Regions from separate parts of the Geomonas terrae genome, predicted to be linked through region 2. Evidence: riboswitches for the same ligand, from Rfam matches in the RefSeq annotation. Region 2 holds a riboswitch; the other holds the start of a gene.

Region 1 (3,400 bases), on a different contig from region 2:
CCTTCGTCGGTGCGATCATCCAGCGCTACGACGGCAGGAAGGTCGTCTTTGTCGGCCTCATCATCGCCGCCTACTCGATGCACATGATGCAGGGTTTCACGCTGGAGGCAGCCTACCGCGACTTCGTATGGCCGCGCGTCGTGCTGGGCGTGGGGCTTGCCATGATCTTCGTCCCGCTGACCACGGTCACCCTCGCCACCATAACGAGGGAGGAGATGGGAAACGCGACCGGCATCTTCAGCCTGTTGCGCAACATCGGCGGCAGCGTCGGGATCGCCATCGCCGCCACGCTCCTCGCGCGTTACGGCCAGTTCTACCAGACCAGCCTGGTAGCCCACGTGACCCCGTACAACCCGCTCGCGCAGTCCCAGATCGCGGTACTCAAACAGGCCATGATGGGGCGCGGCCTGGGACCGGTCGCCGCCGAACAGGGCGCGCTTGCCATCATCTACGGCAAGATCTCGCGGCAAGCCTACATGCTCTCCTACAACAGGATCTTCTTCATCGTAGGCATCGCCTTCGTGGTGATCATCCCGCTATTGCTGCTTCTGAAGAAACCCGTGAAACACCTGCCGCCGGGGGCGGTGCATTAACCACAAAGGCGTTTGCGACCCATACTTCAGGACAAAAAAAATGGCCGCCCGTAACGGGGCGGCCATTTTCACATGAACCTGTGACGAACCTCAGGCGGTCTTCGCTTTGGCCGTCTCTTTCGGGGCCTTGGACGCCTTGGCTGCCCTGGGCTTCACCGGGGTCGATTTCTTTGCCTCGATGTTGGCCATGCGTACACCGCGGGCCTTGGCGAGGTTGTCGGCAAGACCGCGATCGAGGGCCATCTTGCGGCGCGCCTCGGAATAGTTCTTGGCGGCGAGCGGCTGCTTGCCCGGGATGCCGAACTGCTTCTTGTACTCTCCCGGTTTCATGCCGTGGGCGGTATTGAGATGTCGCGCCAGCGTCTTGAAACCGCCCTTGCCACACAGCATGCAAACGACTTCGCCCTTCTTGAATGCATCCTTCACAGAAACGGAAGGCTTCGCTTCCTCTAATCCCTCGACTGGTTCACCCGCTTCAAGGTTTTTGAGCGCGTTGTGCACTTTGCTGATTTCGAATATAAGCTGATCCGAGGTCATGGGAGTACTCGACGCATGCGAAGCTACGATCTGTGCCGCGATCTCTACCAAAGTGGCCATTTATTTTCCCTCCATTGATCATTACTTGCTGGCATTATAGTGGCAGGTTTCTTTGCATTGTCAAATTGGTATTTTCAATTATATTACAGAGCGTCTTTAGCTAAGAGACTGAAGCAGCACTTGATGCCCAATGACAGCGGTTTGTTTTATCTGCCAGTGCTGTGACCAAAGAGGAATTCACAAACTCAAAACATTGCTGCCACAAAGACTGGCGTGCATCCGCAAGATGCCCATGAAACAGGACTGGAAGCCACCACAAGGCATCACACCGGTAACGCTATGACTTCGCAACGCACATGCACAGCCATCCCAGTCGCGTGCGAGGGAAACATTGGCCGCAAATAACTTTTACTTTAGTCAAGAAGTAGACTTTTAGCGTTGACAGAACTGCACCACTCTTGTATTAGTATCTCACTAGTATTCAAGGATTGACCCCTTACAACCGAATAGCATGACTTATCCAGAGCGATCGAGGGACTGGCCCTATGACATCGCGGCAACCTCCCCTCAGGGGGGAAGGTGCCAAATCCTGCGGAACGAAACGTTCCGGAAGATAAGGAAGTGCGGACCGATACCAACGAAGTCCCCTTCCACCCCCGGAAGGGGACTTTTTGCATTGGAGGCAGACATGAACATCGCGACAACTGCAGCACAGATCGGCCTGGAGCGCGAGACGAGAACCGGCGCGGTAACGGTTCCGATTTACCAGACGGCGACCTTCCGCCATCCAGGCCTTGGACAGAGCACCGGCTACGACTACAGCCGCTCGGGTAACCCCACCCGCCAGGCCCTCGAAGAGGGAATGGCGCGCCTGGAAGGGGGCAGCCGCGGTTTTGCCTACGCCTCCGGCATGGCGGCCATCACGAGCCTCATGTTCCTTTTCGAGCGCGGCGATCACCTTGTGGTCACCGAGGACCTCTACGGCGGGAGCTACCGGCTCTTCGAAAAACTGTTCCAGCAGTTCGGCCTGAGCTTCAGCTACGTCGACACGAGCGACGTCGAGCTGGTCAGGCAGGCGATCCGCCCCAACACGCGTGCCCTCTTCGTCGAGTCGCTCACCAACCCGCTTCTAAAGGTGGCCGACGTGGCGGCGCTCGCGGCGCTCTGCAAGGAAAAGGGGATGCTCTGCATCGTCGACAACACCTTCCTGACGCCGTACCTTGTGCGTTGTCTCGATCTCGGCGCCGACATCACGGTCTACTCGGGTAGCAAGTACCTCTCCGGCCACAACGACACGGTGTGCGGCCTCGTCGCCGTGAAGGACGCCGCCCTCGCCGAAAAGGTGTACTTCCACCAAAACGGCGCGGGCGCGGTGCTCGGCCCCCAGGATTCCTGGCTCACCATACGCGGCATCAAGACGCTCACCATCCGGATGGAGCGCCAGCAGGAGAACGCGCTCGCCCTCGCCTTGTGGCTGAAGGAGCACCCAGGCGTCGGGCGGGTCTATTACCCGGGGCTGCCGGAACATCCCGGCCACGACCTCATGCAGCGCCAGTGCACCGGTTTCGGTGCGATGATCGCCTTCGAGGTGGCCCGTCCAGAACTCGTCGAGCGGCTGCTTATGAAGACACGGCTCATCTCCTTCGCGGAAAGCCTCGGCGGCGTCGAGAGCCTGATCACCTTCCCGAAGGTGCAGACCCACGCGGATATCGAGCCGGAGACGCTGCAGCGCCTCGGCATCAACGACCTGCTGCTGCGGCTTTCGGTAGGCATAGAAGACAAGGACGACCTGATCGCCGACCTGGCGCAGGCATTCGCATAAGGAGAGCACGCATGAAATTCGCAACCGAACTGATCCACGGCGGCGACCCCATCGATCCCCAGCACGGCTCGGTGAGCCACCCCATCTACCACACCTCCACCTTCGCCCAGCAGTCGATGGATCATTTCGGCCGCTACGACTACGCACGATCCGGCAACCCGACCAGGGAGGCGCTGGAAGAAGCGGTCGCGGGACTCGAGAAGGGTGCCACCGGGCTTGCCTTCGCCTCGGGAATGGCGGCCATCGCATCCACCATCCTCCTCTTCGCCCCGGGGGACCACCTCGTCGTGTGCGAGGACGTCTACGGCGGGACCTTCAGGCTCCTGTCCACCCTGTTCAAGGGGTGGGGACTCGAGGCCACCTTCGTGGACGCCACCGACACGGCGGCCCTTGCCGCCGCGATCCGCCCGGAGACCAAGGCGCTCTACCTGGAGACCCCGTCGAACCC
Region 2 (3,400 bases):
CCGCTCGAGGAGTGCAACATGATCACCGTGCACACCGGCAACGGCGTCTCGCTCTGTGCCCTGCGTAACGGTGCGTCGGTCGACACCAGCATGGGGCTTACCCCGCTGGAGGGTGTCATGATGGGGACCCGCTGCGGCGACATCGATGCCGGTATCATCCCGTTCATGGTGAACGAAGCGGGGGTCTCGGCGACCGAGCTCGACCTGTTCCTGAACCAGAAGAGCGGGCTTGCTGGCATCGTGGGGCGTCGCGTTAGCCGCCGGACCGTCGTGGACGAGGCGGTGGTCGGCGACGCCCGTTGCCAGCTCGCCCTCGACATGGAGACCTACCGTCTGCGCAAATACCTCGGGGCCTACATCGCCGTCACCGGCAAGCCCGATGCCATCGTCTTCACCTACGGTGAGGATTGGGAGGACTGGCCGGTGCGCGGCATGGCGCTGAGCGGGATGGAGCACTTCGACATCAAGGTCGACCTGAAAAAGGACGAGGAAGCGCTCAAGGGCGATCGGGAGATGCTGATCAGCGCGGAGGACTCGGGCGTCAAGGTGTTCGCGATTCCGAGCGGCGAGGATATGGTGCTCAACGAGGACGTGGCCGCCATCATGGGCTGGCAGTAGCGGCGTAACAAAGGAAAAGAAACGACAAAGGGCGGATGACCATGCAGGTCTCCGCCCTTTTTGCTGCCTCCTACGGTTTGATCCCTTCCAGGAACTGCCGCACCATCGGCGTGAAGGTCTGGTGTTCGAGGAGGAAGGCGTCGTGGCCGTAGGCCGAGGTGATCAGGTGGTACTCCGCCTTTTTACCCAGCTTATTCAGCGTGTCGACCATCTCTTCGGTCTGCGCGGGAGGGTAAAGCCAGTCGGAGGTGAAGGCGAAGAACTGCATCGGGGCCGAGACCGGCGCGAAGGCCTCCTCCATCGACTCGCAGCCGGCGGCGACGTCGTACAGGTCGAGCGCCTTGGCGAGGTAGAGGAACGAGTTGGCGTCGAAGCGGTCCACGAAGTTATAGCCGTTGTAGTTTAGGTAACGCTCCACCTCGAATTGTCCGAAGAAGTCGAACTGGCCGTCGCGGGCCGAGAAGCGGCGCCCGAACTTCGCGGTCATCGACTCGTCGGAGAGGAAGGTGATGTGACCGATACCGCGAGCGAGCGCCAAGCCGTCCTTGGGGTTCTTACGGTACTCCCCCTTCTTCCAGGTAGGGTCGTTGAAGATGGCCCAGCGCGCGACGGCGTTCAGCGAGATGGCCTGCGCCGACGGCCTCGGCGTGGTGGCGAGCACCACAGCGGAGGCGATGCGGTCCGGATACTGGGTCGCCCACTCGAGTGCCTGCATCCCTCCCATGCTCCCGCCTAACACGCAGAAGAGCTTCTTGATCCCGAGCCGGTCGATGAGCAAGGTCTGCGCCTTCACCATGTCGCGCACGGTGATCACCGGGAAGGCGAGGTTGTAGCGCTTGCCGGTCTTCGGGTTGATCGAGGTGGGACCGGTGGAGCCGAAGCAGGAGCCGATCACGTTGGAACAGATGACGAAGTAGCGGTCGGTGTCGAGCAGGCATCCGGGTCCCACTATGTCGTCCCACCACCCCCCTCGCTTCTCGTCCTCGCTGTAGCGCCCGGCCAAGTGCGCGCTCCCGGTCCAGGCGTGGGTGACCAGGATGGCGTTGGAGCGGTCCTCGTTCAGGGTGCCGTAGGTCTCGTACGCGATATCGATCGGCCCGAGGATGCGGCCGCTTTCCAGGCGCAGCTCGGTGTCGAAGGTGGTGATCTGTTCTGTCACGATGCCGTAGGACATGTCTCTCTCGTACTCTCGGGTGCCGGCAAGCGGCACGAAAAAAGCCCCGTCTCGAGGTGAGAAGGGGCTTTTCGGGTGTGACAATAGCTCAAAAGCGCCTTTCTCATCTTCGCCTTTCGGCAGGATTTAGCACCTGTCGCCCGTTTGGACCGGTTGCTGTGGCTTCGCAGGGCCTTTCCCTCCACCACTCTAGATAAGCAGGTCTTTCTATTCAATTTTGGGGTGCAGGATAAGGGAGCCGTCGCTATTTGTCAACGGCAAACTGAGCTCCAGGTTCACGAGCACGGTTACAGGTCGTTACGGTATTTCACCAGGATGTAGAAGCACGCCGCACCGGCTAGCGCCATGCCGAAGTCCCTGAGCCAGGGGACCGGCTTGTCCAGGCCGGACTGGATCAGCGGATCGAGAAACGCACTGGTAAGGAGCGTCACCGCTGCAGTCGAGAGAAACTTCTTCATGACTTGATGGCCTTGTAGACCGCGCAGAAGTCCTCATCGGCAAAACCAGCGGCCTTGGCCCGTTTGAAGTTCTCATTGGCAGCTGCCGCGGTGAAGAGCGGCTGCCCGAGCGCGTCGCCCAAGGCGACGGCAAGCCGCATGTCTTTTTGCATGTGCTTGAGCGGGAAGGCGGGGGCGAAGTTGCCGCCGGTCATCTGTCCGCCCTTCAGCTTGAACATCGGGTTCGCCAGAGCGCCCGAGTCGAGTACGTCGAGCAGGTCGGCGCTGTCGAGTCCGGCCTTGTCGGCGAGCGCCATCCCCTCGCAGAAGATGGTCATCATCCCACCCATGACCATGTTGACGATGAGCTTCATCTCCGCGCCGTGCCCCACCTCGCCGAGAAAGAGGCTCTTTTTCCCCATCTTCTCGAAGAGCGGCATGGTCTGGTCGAAGAGGCCGCGGTCTCCGGCGGCCAGGATGATCAGGGTGCCGTCCTCGGCCGGCTTCTTGCTCCCGGAGACCGGGGCTTCGAGGAACCTTCCCCCCTTGGCGGTCACCGCCGCGGCGATCTCTTTGGCAGTGCCGGCGTCAACGGTGGACATGTCCACGTAGCCTCGCCCGGCGCCGACCCCTTCCAGCACTCCCTGCGGACCGAAGCAGACCTCGTACGCCGCGGCCGGGTCGGCCAGCATGGCAATGGTGATGGTGCAGGAAGAGGCGACCTCGGCTGCCGTCGCCGCGACCTCGGCTCCCAGTGCGGCCAGTTCCTCGCACTTGTCCGGAGAGCGGTTCCAGACCTTCACCTTGAAGCCCGCCTTGATGAGGTTTTTGGCCATGGCGCTTCCCATGATGCCTAGCCCCAGAAAACCGTATGTTTCCATAGTGTTGCCTCCTTTATGGTGCGGTTTAGTTGAAAAAGCAGATTGACGATCATTTCCCGCTAGTTCTCCTCTCCCGGAGGGAGAGGAGACGTGGACGACTCACGGTACCAGCGTCGCCTTGCGCCACTTGCGCACCGAGTTTACCAGATAAACCGCCTCGGCCCGCTCGAGGTCCTCCCGCTTCAGGATCTTCTCCTTGATCTCCCCGCGCGCCAGCAACTCCTCGCGCAGGGTTCCCGGGAGAAGCCCGCACGACAGCGAAGGGGTGTAGTCGCGGCCGTCGATCCGCG

What was found. Region 2 has a riboswitch for S-adenosylmethionine ahead of metX (homoserine O-acetyltransferase MetX). Riboswitches for the same ligand answer to the same signal wherever they lie in the genome.
Region 1: linked by a shared signal. The riboswitch ahead of E4633_RS08010 (trans-sulfuration enzyme family protein) and the one ahead of metX (homoserine O-acetyltransferase MetX) in region 2 are both predicted to bind S-adenosylmethionine.

Annotation. Positions count from the first base shown of each region.
Region 1 is NZ_SRSC01000002.1:159,044-162,443, reverse strand. It holds gene E4633_RS08020 (DHA2 family efflux MFS transporter permease subunit) at 1-593, shown strand, start outside; gene E4633_RS08015 (MucR family transcriptional regulator) at 684-1,190, opposite strand; SAM riboswitch class I at 1,644-1,750, shown strand; gene E4633_RS08010 (trans-sulfuration enzyme family protein) at 1,819-2,952, shown strand; gene E4633_RS08005 (trans-sulfuration enzyme family protein) at 2,964-3,400, shown strand, end outside.
Region 2 is NZ_SRSC01000001.1:496,789-500,188, reverse strand. It holds gene E4633_RS02175 (acetate kinase) at 1-618, shown strand, start outside; gene metX (homoserine O-acetyltransferase MetX) at 689-1,792, opposite strand; SAM riboswitch class I at 1,893-1,992, opposite strand; gene E4633_RS20490 (hypothetical protein) at 2,080-2,250, opposite strand; gene E4633_RS02165 (NAD(P)-dependent oxidoreductase) at 2,247-3,110, opposite strand; gene pabB (aminodeoxychorismate synthase component I) at 3,210-3,400, opposite strand, start outside.